Regions from separate parts of the Thioalkalivibrio sp. AKL8 genome, predicted to be linked through region 1. Evidence: predicted binding sites of a transcription regulator. Region 1 holds the regulator's gene; each other region holds the start of a gene.
What was found. The regulator FliA, encoded in region 1, starts transcription of late flagellar genes. The targets are predictions, from matches to a motif close to GCTAAAGTTNNNNNNNNNNCNGCCGATA.
Positions count from the first base shown of each region.

Region 2: a site for FliA is predicted at 3,618-3,645, ahead of G335_RS0112180 (methyl-accepting chemotaxis protein). Genes of this name have one in related genera too.
Region 3: a site for FliA is predicted at 2,731-2,758, ahead of G335_RS0110730 (flagellin). Genes of this name have one in related genera too.
Region 4: a site for FliA is predicted at 2,747-2,774, ahead of G335_RS0108195 (methyl-accepting chemotaxis protein). Genes of this name have one in related genera too.

Region 1 is NZ_AQYF01000009.1:428,954-434,496, reverse strand. It holds gene flhA (flagellar biosynthesis protein FlhA) at 1-337, shown strand, start outside; partial or broken gene flhF (flagellar biosynthesis protein FlhF) at 381-1,473, shown strand; gene G335_RS0111395 (MinD/ParA family protein) at 1,642-2,466, shown strand; gene G335_RS0111390 (RNA polymerase sigma factor FliA) at 2,463-3,230, shown strand; gene cheY (chemotaxis response regulator CheY) at 3,272-3,652, shown strand; gene G335_RS0111380 (protein phosphatase CheZ) at 3,748-4,524, shown strand; gene G335_RS0111375 (chemotaxis protein CheA) at 4,569-5,543, shown strand, end outside.
Region 2 is NZ_AQYF01000009.1:605,677-611,219, reverse strand. It holds gene G335_RS0112190 (PAS domain-containing methyl-accepting chemotaxis protein) at 1-1,549, opposite strand, end outside; gene G335_RS0112185 (DEAD/DEAH box helicase) at 1,856-3,175, shown strand; gene G335_RS0112180 (methyl-accepting chemotaxis protein) at 3,668-4,897, shown strand; gene G335_RS0112175 (DUF255 domain-containing protein) at 4,996-5,543, opposite strand, start outside.
Region 3 is NZ_AQYF01000009.1:287,825-293,367, reverse strand. It holds gene fliD (flagellar filament capping protein FliD) at 1-43, opposite strand, end outside; gene G335_RS14420 (flagellar protein FlaG) at 788-1,213, opposite strand; gene G335_RS0110730 (flagellin) at 1,287-2,651, opposite strand; gene G335_RS0110725 (YIP1 family protein) at 3,308-3,934, opposite strand; gene G335_RS0110720 (hypothetical protein) at 4,049-4,258, shown strand; gene G335_RS0110715 (adenosylcobinamide-GDP ribazoletransferase) at 4,270-5,043, opposite strand; gene G335_RS0110710 (histidine phosphatase family protein) at 5,267-5,543, opposite strand, start outside.
Region 4 is NZ_AQYF01000008.1:185,977-191,519, reverse strand. It holds gene G335_RS0108205 (hypothetical protein) at 1-91, opposite strand, end outside; gene G335_RS0108200 (DsrE family protein) at 264-698, opposite strand; gene G335_RS0108195 (methyl-accepting chemotaxis protein) at 1,052-2,686, opposite strand; gene G335_RS0108190 (hypothetical protein) at 2,966-3,598, opposite strand; gene G335_RS0108185 (alternative oxidase) at 3,668-4,297, opposite strand; gene G335_RS0108180 (rhodanese-like domain-containing protein) at 4,534-4,953, shown strand; gene G335_RS0108175 (hypothetical protein) at 5,119-5,543, shown strand, end outside.

The DNA of each region.
Region 1 (5,543 bases):
ACCGGAGGATGAGCTGCCACTGATTGCCCTGGACCCATCGCTGGAACAGCTCTTGCATAAGTCCCTGCAGGGCAGCTCGGGTGGCACGGTTGGACTGGAGCCCGGGCTGGCGGAACGGTTGCAGCGTTCGGTTGCGGACGCGGCGCGCCGCCAGGAGACAGCCGGTCAAGCGGCGATCCTGGTGGTGGCACCGGAGATCCGTTCCTGGATTGCCGGCTGGTTGCGCGGCGCGGTTCGCAGCCTGACCGTCCTGGCGTTTACCGAGATCCCCGACAACCGGCGGATTCGGGTAGTGGCCACGGTCGGTCAGGAAGAAACGGCGAAGCAGTCCGCATGAGACATAGGGGTTCCGCCGCGCGAGCGGCGCAGGAGATCAAAGCATGAATGTCAGACGATATCGGGCCCGGGACATGCGCGACGCCATGCGTCAGGTGCGCGAACAACAGGGAGAGGATGCCGTGATCCTCTCCAGTCGCCGGGTGGATGGCTGGTTGGAGGTGGTCGCCGCCCTGGAGGATGGCGAGTCCTCGGAGCCGGTGCGCGAGCCGGAGGCTGCAAAGCCGGCCCGCGAGGCGCGTACTGCCGACCGCGCCCCGAATTCGGCGGCCCCTTCCTGGCCGGCCGATCCCGAGCTCACCGCGATGCGCCAGGAGTTGCGTGACCTGCGCAGCCTGATGACGCGTCAGTATGCGGAGAGTGACGAGGCTCGCTGGGCGGCCCGTCATCCGCTGGCGGCAGAATGCAAGGTCCGCCTGATCGACCGCGGCTTTAGTGAATCGCTGGCGCGCAGCCTGGCGGGCAGCATCCTCGATGACAGCTCCCCCGAGCAGGCTTGGGAGCGTCTCCGCGCGCGGCTTTCGGGCGCGATTGCCACGCATCGCCCGGCGATCCTGGACGAGGGTGGGCTGCTGGCGATGGTGGGTCCGACCGGTGTCGGCAAGACCACCACGCTGGCACGGATCGCGTTGCGCCAGATCCGTCGGATGGGACCGGATTCGGTTACGCTGGTGACCCTCGATAGCCAGCGCATCGGTGCAACACGGCAGTTGCAAGCCTTCGCCCAGATGGCGGGGATCTCGGTGCGCGTGTTGCAGAATGCGCGCGAACTGCGCGATCTGGCGCGGCGCGTGGACGATGGCCACCTGATCCTGGTGGATACTGCTGGGCAGGCGCCGCGCACGGTGGAGGAGGAGTCGCTGTTCGCGCATCTGCCGCCGGATATCCGCGCCGAGAGCTGGTTGGTCGTGTCGGCCACGACCCAGGGCAGTACGTTGCGGCGGGTGCTGGACGCGTTTCGCAAGGCGGATCCCTCGGCGCTGGTGCTGACCAAGCTGGACGAGGCAGAACAGCTGGGCGAGGTCCTGTCGGTCCTGCTGGATCAGCACCTGGGACTTGGGTTCGTGAGCGATGGCCAGCGCATCGCCGAGGATTTTCACCGGGTTGATACGGGGTATCTGACCCGCCTGGCGCTGGACGACGACGCGGAGGGCGCGCGGGCGGGTGGCAATGCCCGTGAGACCTGGGCTGCCGAACGGCTGGCCGAAATGGAACCGCCGCGACGCTCGCGCGCGCCGCTGCGCCCGGCGCAGGGGACCGAGCCGGCAACACTGGAACTGATTCAGCCGGTTGGAAAGGGGCGTTATGCCACGCACTAACAAGCCGTTGAAGGTCATTGCGGTCGCGTCGGGCAAGGGCGGGGTCGGGAAGACCAACGTGTCGGTCAATCTGGCGGTCGGCCTGGCCCGGTTGGGCCGCGAGGTGATGCTGTTCGATGCGGATCTGGGCCTGGCCAACGTGGACCTGTTGCTCGGGATGCGCCCGGAGCGCACCCTGCATGATCTGGTGACCGGCGCGGTGGACAGCCTGGACGATGTCCTGGTCCAGGGGCCGGACGGGGTGAAGGTGGTCCCGTCGGCCTCCGGTATCGCGGCGATGGCGAACCTCACGCCGGCGGAGCACGCAGGGCTGATCCATGCCTTCAGCGCCTACCGCAGGCCGCTGGATGTCCTGATCGTGGACACCGCCGCAGGCCTGCAGGAGTCGGTGACTTCGTTCTGCCGGGCGGTACAGGAGACCCTGGTGGTGGTCTGCGACGAGCCGGCTTCGATTACCGATGCCTATGCCTTGATCAAGGTGCTGCACCGTGACCACGGCCTGCGGCGTTTCCGCATGGTCACGAACATGGTCAGCGGACGCGAGGGGGCGGAGCGGCTGATGCAGAAACTCAATACCGTCTGCGGCAAGTACCTGCCGGAGGTGGTCCTGGACCTGGCCGGCTATATCCCCATGGACGAACATCTGCGCAAGGCCGTGCAGAAAAGGGCGCCGGTGGTTCAGCAGTATCCCGGCAGTCCGGCTGGCAAGGCGTTTGCCGACCTGGCACACACGGTGGATCGCTGGCCAGTCGGTGGGGGTGACCACGGGGGCGTCGGGTTCTTCGTGGAACGAATGCTGCAGAGCGCATGATGACGACGCGTAATCGCCTTTCCGGCTACCAGGCGACGTCCACCGCGACCGGTGGACACGAGAAGCTGATTGCCGATCACGTTGAACTGGTGCATCGCATTGCGCACCACCTGATGGCCCGTCTACCGGCCTCGGTCCAGGTCGATGACCTGATCCAGGCCGGCATGATCGGTCTGCTGGAGGCGGCGCGGCAGTTCGAGGGCGGGCAGGGGGCGACCTTTGCCACCTACGCCGGAATCCGCATCCGCGGCGCGATGATCGACGAGTTGCGTCGCAGTGACTGGACGCCACGTTCGGTGCATCGCAACAGCCGGCGTATTGCCGCCGCGATCCAGAGTGTCGAGGCCCGCGAGGGGCGTGCGGCGCGTGGGAGCGAGGTGGCGGCCGAGCTGGACGTGCCTATCGATGACTATTACGACATGCTCAAGGACCACGCCGGGGCCCATCTGTTTGCACTGGACGATCTGGGTGGCGGGGATGACGGGGCCGATCGCGTGATCGAGGGGCAGGAAGTCTCGCCGTCGCGTAGCCTTGAGGCTGGCGAGTTTCGCGAGGAGTTGGCCGAGGCCCTTGGGGATCTGCCTGAACGCGAACGCCTGGTGCTTTCGCTGTATTACACCGAAGAACTGAATCTGCGCGAGATCGGGGCTGTTCTGGGCGTGACCGAGTCGCGCGTGAGCCAGATTCGCAGCCAGGCGGTCATTCGGCTGCGCGCGCGCATGGGGTCGTGGCTCGAAGACGGCGCGGCTTTGCAGTTATTCTAAAACTCACCTTACGAATCCCGGAGTGACGTGTGGACAAGGGAATGAAAATTCTCATCGTGGACGATTTTTCCACGATGCGGCGCATTATCAAGAACCTCTTGCGCGATCTTGGCTTCAATAATACGCAGGAAGCCGACGACGGCAGCACCGCGCTGCCGATGCTGCAAAATGGTGATTTCGACTTCCTGATTACCGACTGGAACATGCCCAACATGCCGGGCATCGACCTGCTGAAGGCCGTCCGGGCGGATGCCAACCTGAAGTCGATGCCGGTGCTGATGGTGACGGCCGAGGCCAAGCGCGACCAGATCGTGGAGGCCGCGGAGGCGGGTGTGAACGGTTATGTGGTCAAGCCGTTTACCGCCGAAACGCTGAAGGAAAAGATCGACAAGATCTTCGAACGTATTGAAGCACAGGGCTAAGGATCGCCCGGTGGTGAATACGGACGACGTCCGTCTCGCTTGCGCGGGTGGGCGTGACCCGGCTCCTTCGGCGCCGTACCAGCAAGAGGCTCCTCATGACTGAACAGGAACACCCCCCACGCGACGGCCAGCTCGAGCTGGCCCGACAACTGGTGCAGACGCTCGAGGCGGGCGACGACGCGGCGGCGCGCGCGCTGGTGCAGGATCTTGCGCGTCCTTACGACCGCGAGCTCTTCGATGAACTGGGCAAGCTGACGCGCGACCTTCACGAGGCCTTGCAGAGTTTCCGTGGGGACTCGCGTCTGGTGGAGCTGACGCAGGCGGAGATCCCGGATGCGAAGGAACGCCTGAACTACGTGGTCACCATGACCGAGCAGGCCGCGCACGCCACGATGGGCGCCATCGAGTCGAGCCTGCCGATCGCCGAGTCGTTCAGCCAGCAGGCGGCCGACTTGACCGCCAAATGGACGCGGTTTCGCAACCGGCAGCTCTCGGTGGACGAATTCCGCGATTTCGCGCGTGAGCTGGACAGCTTCTTCGGGCAGGCGGGCGAGGACGCCGAGGAGTTGCGGCGGCTGCTCTCCGAGGTGCTGATGGCACAAAGTTATCAGGACATTACCGGCCAGGTGATTCGCCGGGTGATCCAGTTGGTGACTGACCTCGAAGAGAACCTCGTTACCCTGATTCGGCTCTCCAGCGGGCGCATGGAGCAGGTCGAAGCGGCCGAGGCGTCCCTGGATCGTGGCGAAGAAGACCGCGAGGCGGACCGCAAGGGTCACGGCCCCAGTGTGCCCAAGACTCAAGATTCCAGCGCAGATGTCGTTCAAGGACAGGACGAGGTGGACGATCTGCTATCAAGCCTGGGCTTCTAGCAGTGCCCCCCATACGACTGGCGCCACGGGACCGGAGAGACTGAATGGCCATCGACCCCAATGACGAGATCCTTCAGGACTTCCTGATCGAGGCCGGGGAACTGCTGGAGGGGCTCAACGAGCAACTCATCGACCTGGAACAGAACCCGGACGACCGGGATCTGTTGAATGCGGTCTTTCGAAGCTTCCACACCATCAAGGGGGGCGCCGGGTTCTTGAGCCTGGATGCGCTGGTGACGGTGTGTCATCACGCCGAGGACGTCTTCAATCTGCTGCGCAACGGCGAACGCCGTGCCGATAGCCATCTGATGGACACCATGCTCCGCGTGCTGGACTCCCTGAACGTCATGTTCGGGGATCTGCGTTCCGGAGTGGACCCGACCCCCGCCGATGCCGCGGTGGTCGAGGACCTGCGGCGCATGGCAAAAAACGAAGATGTCGCCGGAGATACCGCCGGGGCGCCGCCCGCGCCTGAACCGGAGCCCGTCCCCGAGCCACAGGCCTCGGCCCCCGGCGACGCCATGGTGGGCGGTGGGGAGGAGATCACGGACGACGAGTTCGAGGCCCTGCTGGATACGTTGCATGGTGACGGGGCCCCGGCACCCGTGGACGCGGCCGTGCCGGGCGACGCCGGGGCCAGCGAAGACTCGGGCGGTGATCTGATCAGCGACGACGAGTTCGAGAATTTGCTGGACGAGTTGCAGGCCAAGGGCGGAGGTCCGGCATCGCCCGAACCGGCTGCGGACGCCCCTGCGGATCCACTGCCGACCGAGCCCGCGGCCGTGGCGCCCGAGCCGGAAAAAGCGGTAACGCCGGAACCGGCGGCTGCCGGTGGGCAGGGCGGCGGTAGTGCCCGCGCCGGCGGGGCCGAGGCCGGTGGGCGCTCGGCTCCGCAGGGCGAGACCTCCGTGCGTGTGGATACCGAGCGCCTGGACGAGATCATGAACCTGGTGGGCGAGCTGGTTCTGGTACGAAACCGGCTGAGCATGCTGCGTTCGCAGCATGTCGACGACGAACTG
Region 2 (5,543 bases), 180 kb from region 1:
CTTGCAGTCCGGTTGCGAGCTGCGCGACCTCGCGGGCGGCGGTGTCGCTTTGATCGGCCCGGTTCGCGGTGGTGTCGGCGGCGCTGCGGATCGAGTCGACCCCCCGGCGGATCTCTTCCCCGGCGGTCCCCTGTTGTTCCACGGCGGCCGCAATCCGGGTGCTCATGTCGCGGATCTGTCCGACGCCCGAGGTGATGTTTTCGAGTGCCGCCGCCGCCTGCCGGGCCTGTTCGACGCTGGTTTCGGCCTGCGTGCGGCTTTGCTCCATGGAGGCCACCGCAGCCCGCGCGCGATCCTGGAGACGCTCGATCATCTGCTGGATTTCGGCGGTGGAATCCTGTGTTCGACTGGCCAGTGTGCGCACCTCGTCCGCCACCACGGCGAAGCCTCGCCCCTGTTCGCCGGCGCGTGCGGCCTCGATCGCCGCGTTCAGGGCGAGCAGGTTGGTCTGCTCGGCGATGCCGCGGATCACGTCCAGAACGCTGCTGATGTCCTGGCTGTGGCGTTCCAGTTCGGCCATCACACCCGATCCATCGCGAATATGCTGTCCCAGGTTTTCGATAGCCTGCGTGCTTTCGGCCACGACGCCGCTTCCGGCACCGGCTTCGCGGTCGGTCCGGTCGGCTGCATCGGCCGCACCCTGGGCGCTGCGGGCGACCTCCTGCACGCTGTTCACCATCTGCTGGGTGGCGCTCGCCACCTGCTCGGTCTCGGTCTGTTGATGGTTGCAGGCTTGCCGGCTGTCACCGACCGCAGTGACCAGGGCGTCGGCGGTCCGGGTAAGGCGTTCGGCCGCGTTCCCCATGCGCCCGACGACCGAGCCTGCCTCTGCCTCCAGCATCTGCATCGCGAACAGGATCTCGCCGGCCTCGTCGGTACGCCCGGTGTAGATGTACTGGCTGACCGGGTTGTTGGCAATGCGGCGGGCGTGGGCCACCGCGCGGCAAAGCGGCGTCAGACTGGTCCAGACGAGCAGGCCGGCGACCAGCAGGGTGGTCAGGGTGAAGACCAGTGCGGAGCCCCAGGTGATGCCGGTCAGGGCGAGGCTGGCAATCAGGCCCAGCAGCACGCCACCGGCCACCGAGGCGACGGCCCGGGTCTTGATGCCAATGCGTGGCAGACGCAGCGACAGGGGCATGCGCCCCTCGAGCAGGGCGGTGTAGACGGATTCGGCCTTTTCCACCAGCTCGCGTTGCGGCTTGGTGCGGACGGATTGGTATTCGACCGTTTGACCGTCCTCGGTCACCGGTGTGACGTACGCGCTGACCCAGTAATGGTCGCCGTTCTTGCAGCGGTTCTTGACCATTCCCATCCAGGATCGTCCGCCTTGAACGGTCTGCCAGAGGTCCTCGAATGCGGCAGGGGGCATGTCCGGGTGACGAACCACGTTGTGATTCTTGCCCAGCAGCTCTTCTTCCTCGAAGCCGCTGATGTCGATGAACTCTGGGTTGACGTAGCTGATGGCCCCCTTGAGGTTGGTGGTGGAGAGGATATTGGCACTCTCCGGGTAGTCCACCTCGATCCCGGTGACAGGCAGGTTGCGTTTCATTTTGTTCCCCTGATGGCCGATCGTTGTTGTTTGGGGTCGCGTCGGCCTGACCGATGCTGCGTTGGCATCGGTTTTTTTGAGATGAAGCTAGCGGATATTCCCGCACAAAACAAATATATATCCGATGGGGTATGGAGCGGTGTCTTTTCATTGACAAAAGGCGTATAGTGCCCGGATCGAACGCCCCGCCCGTCAGCGTCCGTTCATTTGATCCAGAGCCTTCCGGCTCGCAGTGATCCCCCTGATTTCGTTTCCCCCGATGGGTGCTCTGTGTTGAACGAGTGGCGGGTGGCGTTGGAGCATTCCATGACTGATACGACCTTTGCCGACCTCGGGTTGGCCGATACCCTTTTGCGTGCGCTGGAAACCTCCGGGTACCAGCACCCGACCCCGATCCAGGCCCAGGCCATCCCGGAAGTCCTGAAGGGAGGCGACCTGCTGGCCGCCGCCCAGACCGGCACCGGCAAGACCGCGGGCTTCACCCTGCCGATTCTGCAGCGCCTTTCCACCTCGGATGCGCCGCAGGCCGGCAATGGCCGCCCGCGTTGCCTGGTGCTGACCCCGACCCGCGAGCTGGCTGCGCAGGTTCACGAATCCGTGAAGACCTACGGGCGCAATCTGAAGATGCGCTCGATGACGATCTTCGGCGGTGTCAACATGAACCCGCAGATCAAGGCCCTGCGTGATCGCATGGACATCGTGGTGGCGACGCCGGGGCGTCTGCTGGATCACGCCAATCAGAAGACCATCGACCTGTCCGGTGTGGAGATTCTGGTCCTCGACGAGGCCGATCGCATGCTCGACATGGGCTTCATCCGTGATATCAAGAAGCTGATTGCGATGATGCCGAAGAACCGCCAGAACCTGATGTTCTCGGCGACGTTCTCCGACGAGATCCGCAAGCTGGCCAACGGCCTGCTGAACAACCCGGCGGAGATCGACATCGCGCCGCGCAACACGACCGCCGAGGGCGTGAAGCAAAGCGTGCACCTGGTCGAGACCAGCCAGAAGCGCGAGCTGCTGAGCCACCTGATCCGCACCAACAAATGGGAACAGGTGCTGGTGTTTACCCGCACCAAGCATGGCGCCAATCGCCTGGCCGAGAAGCTGTCGAAGGATGGCGTGCGCTCCGAGGCGATCCACGGCAACAAGAGCCAGGCGGCGCGCACCAAGGCGCTGAAGCAGTTCAAGTCCGGCCAGGTGCCGGTCCTGGTAGCCACGGATATCGCCGCGCGCGGGCTGGACATCGACCAGCTGCCGCAGGTGGTCAATTTCGAGCTGCCGAACGTGCCGGAAGACTACGTGCATCGCATCGGTCGCACCGGGCGTGCCGGCTCCGACGGCGCCGCGCTGTCGCTAGTGGATGGCGAGGAGATCAAGCTGCTGAAGGGCATCGAACGCCTGATCAAGCGCCCGATCGACCGTATCGAAACCGAGGGCTTCGCCACGCCGAAACCGGCTGCCAATGACGGCAACGGCAATCGCCGTGGTGGTCCGGGTGGCAAGCCGGGCGGAGGTGCCCGCAGTGGCGCCCCGCGCAACGGTCGCGGTGGCAAGCCCGGTGGGGGTCGCGGCGGCAACGGTCGCCCGTCCGCCAGCGGCAACCGCGCGGCCCGCAGCCGGTAAGCGGATCCGCTAACGCAGTACCGCGAACCCGCGGTCCCGAGTCTCGGGCCCGCGGGTTTTTTGTGTCTGGGTATCGGGGGTGAGGCGAGCGCCCGCTCAAGGGCTTTATTCACCACGAAGCGCACGAAGGCACGAAGAAGGTCAAGGCCAAAGGCGTATTAACACAGAGGACACGGAGGACCCAGAGAAAGGACGAATTCTGTCTGGAACGTCCGTTAGCCATCGCCGCTGGCCCCACCGCTGAAACCAAGCGAGCCCCCTGCTTCAAGTTGACAGCCTTTCCATCCTCTCCGTGAACTCCGTGTCCTTTCTGGCGCAATCGCCGTTGATCTTCTTCGTGCCTTCATTCGTTTCGTGGTGAAACGGTTTTTCGGCTTGTCGTGGGACCTGGGGTTGACCCGGGTCAAGACGATAGGGGCGGGGCGGATGGATACTGTGTCGGGCTCAAGACCGGGATCGGCTGGTCGTTAAGGGACGGAAAGGAGGGCGTCGATGAAGATTGGACCGTTGGGTGGGCTGCGACTGAAGCTGATTATCCTGGTGATCGTGGTGAGCACCGTGCCGTTGTCCATCATGGGCGGGGTGACCTTCCACACCATGAAGGGCGATCTCGCTGCGGGTGTGGACGCGGCGCTGGTGACCCAGTTGTGGTGGCTGCTGTGGGTGCTGTGGATCGTCGCGTTCGTGGTGGCGCTGGGTATTGGCTGGTTCTACGCCAATGTGCTGACGCGCCCCATGGAGCGCCTGGCCGAGGGGCTGGAGGCGATCGGCGAGGGCCGCGCGGATCTCGGGCACCGGGTGGAGGTGACGACCGACGACGAGATCGGGCGCACCGGCGCGGCCTTCAACACGGTGATGGACCGGCTTTCGGGGCTCATTCGCCAGGTTGCGGACGCGGCGGACGGGATTGCCGCCTCGGCGCGGCAGCTGGATGGGCGCAGCAATGAAATGACGCGTGCCACTCACGAACAGCGCGGTGATGTAGAGCAGGTGGTCACGGCGATGAACCAGATGTCTGCCACGGTGCAGGAGGTCGCCAACAACACGCAGAGTACGGCCGAGAGCGCGGGGCAGGCGACGCGTGCGGCGGAAGGCGGGCGCACCGTGGTGCAGGCGACCCAGGCGGCGATCAACACCCTGGCCGGCGAGATTCGTCAGGCGAACAACGTGATCGTGGAGCTGAAAGGTGACAGCGACAACATCGGCACGATCCTGCAGGTCATCGAGGAGATCGCCGAGAAGACCAACCTGCTGGCGCTGAACGCGGCCATCGAGGCGGCGCGGGCCGGCGAGGCCGGGCGGGGCTTCGCGGTGGTGGCGGACGAAGTGCGCCACCTGGCACAGCGCACGAACGACTCGACCGGGGAGATCCGCGAGATCATTCAGCGCCTGCAGGGCGGGGCCACCCGTGCGGTGCAGGCGATGGAGGTCAGCCAGCAGCATGCGGAGACCTCCGTGGCGAAGGCGGGCGAGGCCGGCGAGACCCTGGAGTACATCCACGACTCGGTGACCGCCATCGACGACATGACCCGCCAGGTGGCCAGCGCGACCGAGGAGCAAAGCCAGGTGGCGGAAGAGATCAACCGCAACATCCACCACATCAACGACATCGCCGTGCGCAATGCCGACGGGGCGAACGAGATGCAGCAGGCGGTGGAGGCCCTGGAGGCCCTGGCACAGAAGCTACAGGGCGAGGTCGCGGGCTTCCGTCAACAGGCGTAACGGCCGAGCCAGGCCCATCGCAGGTTCGGCTCGCCATCCTGGGAAACCGGGGGTGGTGTGACGCCGGATAAGCGACCGCGAGGGTTTGCTTCGGGGCTTTAGAAGCCCCGGCGCAGGGCGTCGAAGCCCAGAGCGACGTCGTCGGGGTCGGCACCGGGCTCGATGCGCAGGCGTTCGCGCACCATGTCGCGATCGATGTGGGATTCCTCGATGGCAGCGTCCGGCAGGTGGTAGAGCCACCAGGCCAGCGCCGCCTGGGTGCGGGTCTCCGACCAGGGTTCCAGATCGGTGCCGATCCGCTCGGCGTGGGCGCCCAGCTCCTTGTTGAAGAACGGTTCCAGCCGGTCCAGTGCCGCGAGCGGGTCGGGCATCTCCGGTCGCTCCCCGTCCAGTGCCTCCGTGGCGCGCGCCAATTCCTGGCGGGCGATCTCCGGCCAGATCTGCGAGGGCAGGTAGCCCCCCATTGCCGGGCGGCCGGTAGCCGAGATGCCGTGGAGGTAACCCTGTTCGGTCTGCAGGTAGCGATCCAGCGCCGTCAGGGCCTCGCGCGCCCACTCAAGCGTTTCCCGGTCTTCCATTACCCGCGCCATGTTCGCCAGGGCGGCGATGGCCTGGCCCGAGGTGTCGGCGTAGGTGTTGCGGTCGA
Region 3 (5,543 bases), 140 kb from region 1:
TCAGATCCAGTCCCGATCCAACACCCAATGAACTGATGGCCATGGTCTCTCTGCTCCTCGGCGTTCGACGTCTCGAACCCTTTGTACGTGCCCTTTGCACGTGCGATATATCACTTAACGACAGCCTAGCCCAAATCTTGAGCGGGCCGCAGAAGAATCCGTCGACGCCGGACGTCCGTCCCCAGCCCCGCCCGCAACCCCGTCATTGCGAGCGAAGCGAAGCAATCGCCAGAACCTGGCCCCAATACGTCGATCCGACCCAGCCCCAGACCCATACTCCGTCATCCCGGAAACTGCGCAGCAGTTATCCGGGATCTCCACCGCCGAAGGTGGCACAGACGTCGGGGGCATTCCGGCGCGGGAGATCCCGGCTCTCCGCTGCGCTGCGGCCGGGATGACGGTAGAGCGGCTGTGGCCGCGTCTATGGTGAAGCGGGCGTGGCCGGAATCGCGCCCCGCGAATCGCCAGGCCACGGAAAGGCGCAAACACCCGAAACGCCATCCAAACCCCAACCCCGTCACCCCGGAAACTGCGCAGCAGTTATCCGGGATCTCCACCGCCAAGGCTGCCCCTTCCGTGTGGTGCATCCCGGCGCGGGAGATCCCGGCTCTTCGCTTCGCTGCGGCCGGGATGACGGCAAGGGGGCCGCGGCACGGATGACAGGGAAGGGGCCAGCGGACCGTGGATCTGCGGCTGGCTGGCGCTGGCACAACGAAAAAAGCCGGACCCATTACCGGATCCGGCTCAATGAAACATACCGCGTTGAGGTGCAGTCTGAAGAAGGCGCTCAGGCCTTGTCCGCCAGCCCCGTACCGCCGAGCTCCTGCTCGGTCTGGAACTGCTCCACCAGGGCCAGCACGGCCTCCGGCGGGATCTGGCGGATCACCTCTTCTCGTTCTCCGTCCATCACCGTAATCACCGTGCGGCCGCTGCTGTCGTCCACGCTGAACTCCAGCGCCCGCTTGGTGGATTGCAGATAGGAATTGATCGACTCGACCACATGATTGACCTCGGCCATATCCATGGCCTCGATCGCCGGTCCGGTGGAACCAGGAGCCGTTGATTCCGAACGACTGTCCGCACGAGCCACGGCCTCCGGCTGCCCCTCGCCACCAACAAGACCCGCGCCGGGACCGGGCGCCTTCGCCCCCTCACCCCCGCGCGGGTTCACTGCAACCAGCGGCGATGTGATATTACCGATTCCATCACTCATATCGCTGTCCTCATCAGAAGGGGTGGATGGCGGCTTCGCCATCCACCCTCAACCAGAGCCCGAGTGATCGAGCTTACTGCAGCAGGGCCAGCACGTTCTGCGGAACGGCGTTGGCCTGCGACAGCACCGAGGTACCCGCCTGCTGCAGCACCTGGGCGCGTGTCAGCTCGGCCGTCTCCGAAGCGAAGTCCGCATCCTGGATCCGCGAACGGGCTGCGGACAGGTTCTCCGTGGAGATTTCCAGGTTGTTGATGGTGTTCTCGAAGCGGATCTGCACCGCACCCAGTTCGGAGCGCAGGCCACTCACCTGCTGCAGCGCGAAGTCCATGGTGCGCAGGGCCTCGGTCGAACTCTCGCGCGTCAGAACGTCGACGTTGTTGAGCCGGTTCTGCTCGGTGAGCGCGTCATTCAGTCCACCCAAGGTAGCAGCGTCCGTACCACCCACTTCAATCTCTGTACCCACTTCACCAGCCAAGACGATACCCGCCTCGAAGGTGGCATCGCCACCCAGGATCGCAGGGGCGTCATCCACAAGCGCGATATTGGCACCCGACGTGTTGGTTAACACAATCGTGCCAGCATTTTCGCCCTCTTCGGCGGTAACTCCGGTCTGCGCCGTGAAGTTGTTAATGCTCTCCACCATCCCCGCTGCGCCATCACCGGCCGTAAAATCTATTTTGACGCCATTCAGTTCGATCGAACCAGTGGCGCTGTCATCCACCGTCAATTCGCTCGAAGTCACGCTTGTGGCACGCGAGGCCTCGACCCCGGTGGTCGAAAGCTCGTTGTTGATCGCGGCAACGATGTCGTTCACGGATGCCACGTCGGTCAGGTCGATACTCACACCCTGAACGGTCAAATCGCCCGCCAAATCGTCCGCCAGATTCGTTGCAACTGTATCAATGCTGTTTCCTTCGGCCACGGCAGCACCCAGCACGGAGGCCTGGGCATTGACCCCGTTCACGGAGATCGTCTGACCCTGGTTCGCACCCACTTGGAAGAACAGATCTTCAAGCGAGCCATCCAGGATCTTTTGTCCGTTGAACTCGGTCGCGTTTGCGACCCGGTCGACCTCGGCAATCAGCTGCTGAACTTCGTTATTCAACGCCTGGCGGTCGGAGGCGGAATTGGTATCGTTCGCCGACTGGACGGCCAATTCGCGGATACGCTGCAGCGCGTCACCCACGGTCCCCAGGGCGCCCTCCGCTGTCTGCGCGAAAGAAATACCGTCGTTGGCGTTACGCACCGCCTGGTTCAGACCGCGGATCTGGGTGGTGAAACGCTCGGCGATGGCCAGGCCGGCCGCGTCATCCTTGGCGCTGTTGATACGCAGGCCCGAGGACAGACGCTCCAGGCTCTGAGACAGCGCGCCCTGGGAGTTGTTCAGGTTACGCTGGGCGTTCAGGGAAAGAACGTTGGTGTTAATTACTTGGGACATGATCGCTCTCCTGTAAGAGTCTTGCGTCACCGCCTCGGGCGGTTCTGGTGAACGGGTTGATCCCCGCTCTCACAAGCCTTAACGACCCTCACCCAGGAACCTTTAGCCTAATTTCGAATTTTTTTGCCACGGGGCGGCACTCCTTTGCCGCCGCGCCCCTGACCGGCCCGGCCCCACCCCCGCCATCGCTCTCGTCATCCCGGCCGTAGCGCAGCGAAGAGCCGGGATCTCCCCACGCGGGCACACCCCGACGTATGTGCCACGTCCAACGACGGAGATCCCGGATAACTGCTCCGCAGTTTCCGGGATGACGAGGGTTGGGTGATCGTCCCGAGGGATGGGTGGTCATCCCGAACGTGCGTGCATCCATCCAGCCCGCATCCCCTGGCCTTTGTCCCGGCGGGCCCCTCCTTCGCCATCACCCCGGCCGCAACGCGCCCCTCCCCGTCATCCCGGCCGCTGCGCTCCCCTTACCGTCATCCCGGCCGCAGCGAAGCGGAGAGCCGGGATCTCCCCACGCGGGGACGCCCCGACGTCTGCGCCACCCCCGACGGTGGAGATCCCGGATAACCGCTTCGCGGTTTCCGGGATGACGGGGTGTGTAGGGGGCGACTGCTGCGATAGTCACAGGTGCCGGTCACCACGGCTGGCGCGGGCTAGAGCAGCCAGGTGGTGCCGATGCGGTGATCGGGGGTGGCGCCGGGGATCAGGTCCATCAGGAGCCAGCCGAAGATCAGGGTGATGAAGGCGCCGCAGAAGATGGTGGCCACGAACAGGCCGATGCGGTTGCCGCGGCGCAGGCCGATGATCTCGCGCAGGGCCCAGTAGAGCAGCCAGAGGGAATACAGGATCAGCAGCAACGCGATGCCGTTGCCCCAGGGCCAGGGGAACGCCGCGACCACCTTGCCGACCCAGGCGGGCAGCAGCCCTACGGAAACCGCCAGCATCGCCCGGTCCGGGTGCGAATAGCCCTGGAACAGATCGGTCAGGTAGTGCGCGGACCAGGCCATCCCCAGCACCCCGATGCTCATCGCCAGCATGCTGTAGACGCCAAAGCCCCAGGCGCCCGGCATGGCCTCGGGTGGCAGGCCGGTCGGGATCACCTGGTAAAGCCATTGGCTCGCGACCACGCTCACCAGCAGCACCGGCAACGCCAGCCCCAGAAACGTCTGCCACCACGGCGGGGCCGGCTCGATTGCACGCGCATCGCGCACCGCCCCAAGCGGGTTTACGAGCGCGCGCAGGGTCATGCGGGCCGGGTTGAGTCTCACGGGAACGTTCATCGCCGAAGTATGTGGCAATTCCGTGACCATTCGATGACAGCTTTTACGAACTCTCGACATGCATCATCTGGTCCTGAACGCGGAGACCCTGAATTGGCTCGATTGACGATCCGTTTGCCGGACGACAAGTACGAACGGCTGAAGGCGCTGGCGCGCGAACGCGGGACCAGCGTGAACCGCCTTGTCGACGAAATGGCCACGCTGATGATTGCGGAGCACGATGCCGAGACCCTTTTCCGGGTGCGCGCCCAGCGTGGTCAGGGCCGGGAACAGGAAGGTCTTGCGCTGCTGGACAAGGCGATGGGAAACACCTCGCCTCATTGAGCAGCAGCGCCCTAATGCAGGGCGAGCACTAGCGCCATGACGGTAATCGCCACCATTTCCACGAGCTCCAGGGTGGCGCCGGCGGTATCGCCGGTGAAACCGCCGAGCCAGCGACGCAGGAAGGCGGCGATGGCGAACACCAAGGCCAGCGCAGCGGCCAGGCCCAGGATCAGGCCCCAAACGCCGGTGACCAGCGCCAGTAGCAGGATCAACACGCCGGTGGCGACCAGCACCATCTGGGCGGGGCTGCGCGGCAGGTGTGCGGCCATCTCGGCACCCAGGCCCTGCTCTCTCACATAGGGCACCAGCAGAAACAGCCCGGTGAGCGCCGCGCGCCCCAGCACGATGGCGACCAGCAACGCCATCCAGGCGCCCGCCTCCACCACGGCCACAAGCGCGGCGAACTTGATCAGCAGCACCAGGATCAGGGCCGCGACCGCCATCGGGCCGCTGGTGGGATCCTTCATGATGGCCTGAGCGCGTTCCGGATCCTGGTGGCTGCCGACCCAGGCGTCCACCGTGTCCGCTAGCCCGTCCAGGTGCAGCGCACCCGTCAGACCGACCCATAACGCGAGCGCCAGTGCCGCGACCAAGAGCGGCGGCGTGCCAGGTATGGCCGCCAGCGCGATACCGACCAGTATCACGACCAGGCCCAGGATCAGGCCGACCAGCGGGTAAGCCAGTACCGAACGACCCAGGTCGGCCGGTTGCGGGTCGAGCGCGGGGGTGGGCAGGCGGGTGAGGAACTGGAGGGCCAGCCAGAGGGGTGTTAGCGCGGCGCTCATGCGGGTGCCCGGTCGGACTTTGGTGGGAGGTATTCGCGGCCAAGGGCGCTCCTACAATATGTAGGACGCACACCGCTGGTTCTCGGCATTCCTGTGGGAGCGGCCTTGGCCGCGAAGCCCCTGCCCGCGCCAGACTTTGGCAGGGGCTTCGCGTGCAAGCACGCTCCCACAAGAGCCCTCACAAGGTCACCCACAGGGCCTTGGCCCACCAAGGGCAGGAGATTCATGGGTAGGGCTTCCATGGCTCGACAATATGCAGCGAGGCGAGCGGGACGTCGATACCGAGCAGCTTCTCCAATGGCCAGTCCTCGCGCAGGGCACGGATCAGGCGAATGACGCCACCGTGGACGATCACGAGCACCCGCTCGTTTTCGCTCGGCGCCAGGTCGTTCCAGCCGGCGACGACGCGGTCGCGAAACTCCTGAAGCGACTCGCCGTCGGGTGGCGGGTGATTCAGCGGGTCCCGCCAGAAACGGCCCAGTGCACCAGCGTCCGTCTCC
Region 4 (5,543 bases), on a different contig from region 1:
GTGCCGCGGCCGCCTTCGGGTCGATCCCTTGGCGTTGCAGGACATCGGCCAGCAGTGCCCCGCCTTTCTTCCACTTCGACCAAAGCCTCATAAGTGGCCCCCTGGGGTTCGTTTGGAACGGCCCGGTCCCATGCGTGACGGGCTCGGAGCCTGGGCTCCGCCAGACAACAAACAGTGTACCCGGGCGCGCCTGCGATGGAATCCGGCCGTCCAAACGGAAAAGGCCCTCCGAAGAGGGCCCCGTCAGCATCGAAAGCGGGCGATCAGTTCGAGAAGAAGCGCACGTTCGGATCGGCCATATAGGCACCGACTTCTTCCGGGTCGGCCGGGGTGATGCCGTCAAGCAGGTCGGCCTCGGTGTAGTCCGTGTTCGGCAGGAAGATGGCGCAGGTCTCAACGGTGGCGCCGTTGTTGAGCAGGTTCATCATCAGCTGCTGCGCGTTCCGGTCGGCCGGCTGCATGGTGGCGCCCTCAAAATCTTCGGTCGCCATCGTAGCGGCGGGGCCGCACAGCAGGACGCGGATCTCCTGACCCTGACGCATGCTCTGGTTGGCCAACACCATGGACATGAACTGGGTGTGGTCGTCGGCCGAGGTGACGCTGACGAACAGCTTGGAGGGCTCATCCGCCTGCGCAACTGTGCCGGCACCGGCGAGGGCGAGAAGGGCGGAAGCCGCTAGAGTCTTGATGGCTCGCATGGAGTCTCCTGATTGGTTCGAAAAATGGAACGTCAGAAGATAAGCGTATGCTGATCATAAATGCAAAAGAATGCGTCTAGATCGTGTTTATCGGGCTCCCCGAAATTCATCCACCTTCGGCAGGTGGAAGCATCGCGAACAACCTGAGGTACTGAGGCTCGGAGTGCGGCCGGGGTCTCGAGTTCCCGGTGGCCCTTGACGAGCCTCCATTTTTTGCATCGCAAGTTCGGAGCGCGTGGCTTCTCCTGACGGATCCGTTTCTTCGGATGCTTTCGTGCAAAGCGGTGGCCGCCCGCCTGGCAAGCCGGAGCCGAAGCCGAAGCCGAGCTCGCGGTGCTCTGTAGGAGTGGGGGTCAGCCAATGCGGTAGGCGGAGGCCAGGTCGCGTACACGCGAGGCGATGTCCGCGACCTCCTGGCTGGCGGTCGCCGTCTGGCGGGCCCCGTTGGCGGTATCGCCGGTGATGTCATTGATGGCGTAGATGTTCCGGTTGATCTCCTCGGCCACCGCGTTCTGTTCTTCGGCCGCGCTGGCGATCTGCGTGGTCATGTCGCTGATCCGACCGACTGCCTGGACGATGGATTCCAGCGCCTGGCCGGCGCGTTCGGCGTCGTTGCTGGTGGCCTCGGCCATTTCGCGGCCGCGGCCCATCGCGGTGACGGCGTTGCGGGTACCCGCCTGGAGCGACTCGATCATCGCCTGGATATCCGCCGTGGAGTCCTGCGTGCGCGAGGCGAGGGTACGCACCTCGTCGGCGACCACGGCGAAGCCGCGTCCCTGTTCGCCGGCGCGGGCGGCCTCGATGGCCGCATTCAGGGCCAGGAGGTTGGTCTGCTCGGCAATGCCGCGAATGACGTCGAGCACCGAGCCAATCTGCTGCCCCTTCTCGTCCAGGTTGCGCACGGATTCCTCGATGGTCGCGACCTCGCCCGACAGGCGTCCGATGTCGCTGACCACCGTGCGCACCACTTCGCCACCCGCGCGGGACTCCTGATCGGCTTCCTGGCTGGAGGACGCGGCATCGGAGGCGTTGCGCGCGACCTCCTGCACCGTCGCGGCCATCTCGTTCATCGCCGTCGAGACCTGTTCGGTCTGCGAGCGCTGCTGGTCGATGTTCCCGTTGGTCTGGGTACTGACGGCGGACAGCTGTTCCGCGGCAGAGGCCATCTGATCCGTCAGGGTGCGCAACTCGCGGATCGAGTCCTGGAATTGGTCGAGCATGCTGTTCAGGGCGCCTGCAGTGGCGCCGATCTCGTCGTCGGAGCGAACGTCGACCCGGCGCGAGAGGTCATGGTGCTCGGCGATCTCCGTGAGTGTCGCGCGCATCCGCGAGATCGGGAGTGCCACCGAGCGATACGTCCACACCCCGGTGACCACGACGATGATCAAGACCACCAGCATCAGCGCGCCGCTGCGCACCAGAACCTGGGTGTAGAACGCCGATACCCGCTCGGCCTCGGTCCCGGCAACATCGATCTGCAGGTCGACCAGCTGGGTGATCTGGTCGCTGATCGGATCGATGGTGTCGTACAGGGGACCGTTGAAGGCGTCGAGCTCGCCCTGGACATCACCGGACATCCCGCCAAGAGCCTCCTCCAGGCGGTCCAGGTGGGCGTTGGCTGCGCGGAACAACCCGCGGGCACCATCAGCCAGTTCCTGCTCACGGGGCGTCAGGGTCGTGGCCAGGTAGGCGTCCCAGATCTCGGCGATCTCCTCTCGTGCCTCACGGACGTCGGCGAGAGCCTCTTCCGCCGTCATCCGTCCGGCGTCCGCCTTGTTGACCGCGTCGATGACCAGCACCGCATAGTTGTCGGCGATGGTCTTCAGCTGCTGCAGGGGCACGACGCGGTCGTGATAGATGTTCTGCACGCCCTCTTCGATGTTGGCTGTGCCGCGTGCGGCCAGGGCCGCCAACAGCAGGAGCGCGGCCACGGGTACCACGATGGTGATGACCAGCTTGGATCGAACAGAGAGCGAGCGGAAATTCATGGGCGGTCCTTGTGTGGCCAGTATTGGGAGCAGCCCGCAACCTCGGGCCTTGACCACTGTAAACGGCCTGGCCGGCCAAACCTTGAGGTGGGTCACCCGTGGCGACGTCCGCTAGCAGTCCACTCCCAGCCGGTTCGAACAGGTGTCGGGCCTGCGCGGTTGGCGGCGTACTTGTCGGGGGTTCAGCGGCGTTTTCTGCGGGGTCGGCTGACCAAGCAAAAGGCAAGGTTTGACCCCGAAGGTTTGAACCCGAAGGTCGCGAAGGTCTCGCGTTCTACTTCATCTCGCGGACGGTCCGGACGACAGGGTCTCGCGGATGCGCCGCACGTCGCGCACATACTCCAGCATGGCCGTCATGGCATCGGCGAACAGGTAGGCCGCGAACAGGACCAAACCACCCGCGAACAACCCGGCGAGGGGCCAGAGGATCGCCGTCAGGAGGGCCAGTCCCCAGCTCGCCGGTTCCACCAGCTCGGCTTCAAGGCCGAACGCGGCCACCGCGGTGCCCGCAAAGGGCTCCACCGCCGTCAGGGAGATGACCGACAACGCCAGCGCGAGCAGCACGAAGGCAATCGCCAGCAGCTCGCCGACCAGCCGTGTGCAGACGACAACGCAGGTGATGGCGGGATAGTCCCGCGTCTCCAGCGCGCCCAGTGCGCGGGCCCTTCGCCACAGGAGCACGACCCAGGCCAGCACCGCAACGGCAAAGAGGGCCTGCAGCAACACCAGGGATGCGACCGGCCAGGGCACCTGCGGCGTTTCCTGTGCCAGCGTCCAGAGCGTCACCGATGTCAGTAGCCCGACCAGGCCCGTCAGGACCGCGATACCGCGCAGCCCCCATCCCGCCAGCCGCTGCAGGGGGAGTGCGCCCTCGGTCCCGCCGGTTGTCTCGTCGTTCACGGCCGTCTCCATGTCGTTCGCATACGGCCACACGATAGTGCCCGAAAACCGGCCCCGTCAGGTCGCGGGAGAGCGCCCGGGTCAGTCTTTCTTGCCGAGCAGGTCGGCGAAGCCGTGGTTAACGTCCCGGTGGCCTGCCTCATCGGCGCGTACCGCGCGGATCACGTCGGACAGGCGGGCATCTTCCGGAAGGTTCCAGTACTGGATTGCGCGTGCCGGCGCGGCGACGTTATCGAGCCCGCCGGACTCCACTTCCTCCAGGTACTCGGTGTAGCTGACGACCGCTTCCTCTTCAAAGTAGCCTACGATCCGGTGCGCCGTGCGCGACGAGATGATGTAGATCATAAAGAACAACGTGTAGAAGAAGCCCTGCGCCAGGATGATCAGGAAGCGCTCCAGCCAGTTGGGCGAGGTGATCTCAATGAAGGTGAGCAGGTGCATGCGCTCGTTCTCGGCCTCGTCCATCAGCGTGCGGATCCAGCCGTGGTCATCCTCCATGCGCCGCAGCGAGCGCAGGTGCTGCAGCGTGGCGCCCACCATGCCGGGGACGCCCGCAACCGTCTCCAGGACCACGGCGCGGTGTCCGTAGCGCCGGGCAAAGAAGGTGTCGGCGAAGAATCGCATCAGCGAGGTAAAGCCCCGTGCGACGCGGTCGGAGAAATCACGGGGTTCGTGGTGGCGGCTCAGGTCGATATCGCGGTCGTTCGGCATGCTGCCCCTAACGCTGATCAGTGCGCCGTTTCAGGCGGCAGGTATCCATGGAGCATAGAACCCGCCGTCTGAAATGTCGTGGGGCCGCTTCACAGAGCGTGAAACCCCATGCATGACAGAAGCCCGGACCGGGTTTCTGATGTCCAATGTCGAGGTTGTGGATCGGGCGGTGCAATCGGGGGAACCGGGAGCCGAGAAGGCGGCCTCAGAGAGAGGCGAACATCAAAGGAGAACGCATGGCGAACGAAACGAGCAAGCCGCAGCTGGAGATCAGCGTGAACGCGGCGCGCGAACTGGTCGATATCGGCCTGGCCGTGTTGCTGGATATCCGTCAGCCCTTCGAACTGGAGCTGGAAGGCGCGGTAGAAGGTGCCGTCCCTGTGCCCCTGTTCCGCCTGAAGCAGTTGCTGGGTCGCGAGCTGTCCGAGGAGGAACAGGAACTGCTGGATGCGGACGAGCCGGACGAGCGGGATTTCCAGCACTTCATCTCCCTGATCAACCGCCACCACGTCACCCAGGACCAGATCCTGCTGTGCCTGTGCAACAGCGGCCGCCGCAGCCTGCGTGCCGCAGAGCTCCTGCGGGACCTCGGGTATGCACGCTGCCTTTCCGTCCGGGAAGGTTTCCGCGGCTGGACCAGCAAGGGAGACACATGATCCATGGGCATGTTCGCCAGTGCTGATCGCGGATATGGGCTATCTAAGGAGGTGAGTGGGGGCGACTTCGCCTCAATGGTCACCGTTTCGGGCCCTGACCCGGGGCCGACCCCGTCATGACCGTCAATGGGCGCCGGCCGGGTGATTCTACGGAGGGGCGCTGCCATGCTTCGACTGCCGGCCGTTCCGTTTGCCCACCAATCCTGGTGCCGACTGCACATCGTCGCGCTTGTCGGGTTGGCTCTGCTTGTCGGAAGCCCTCTACTGGCGCATGCGGATGGCGCCGAAGACTGGCTGGCCGCCATTGCCGAATCACCGCTGGGCGAGCCGATTGCCGTTACCTCCACTGTGCAGGGCGGCGTCGTCGAGGGGGCGGTGCACGCCCGGCTGCCGTATTCGTTTGCGCTGGTGGCCAGTGAGCTGGAAGCGCTTTCGGCGTGGTGCGAAATCACCGTCCTGCACATCAACATCAAGAGCTGCGTCTACCGCGAGGGGGCGGATGCCTTGCTGCACCTGTACGTGGGCCGTGCGCGTTACGAGCAGGCGGAGTATGCAGAGCGTGTGGAGCTCGTCAGGCGGTCGGCCCAGAT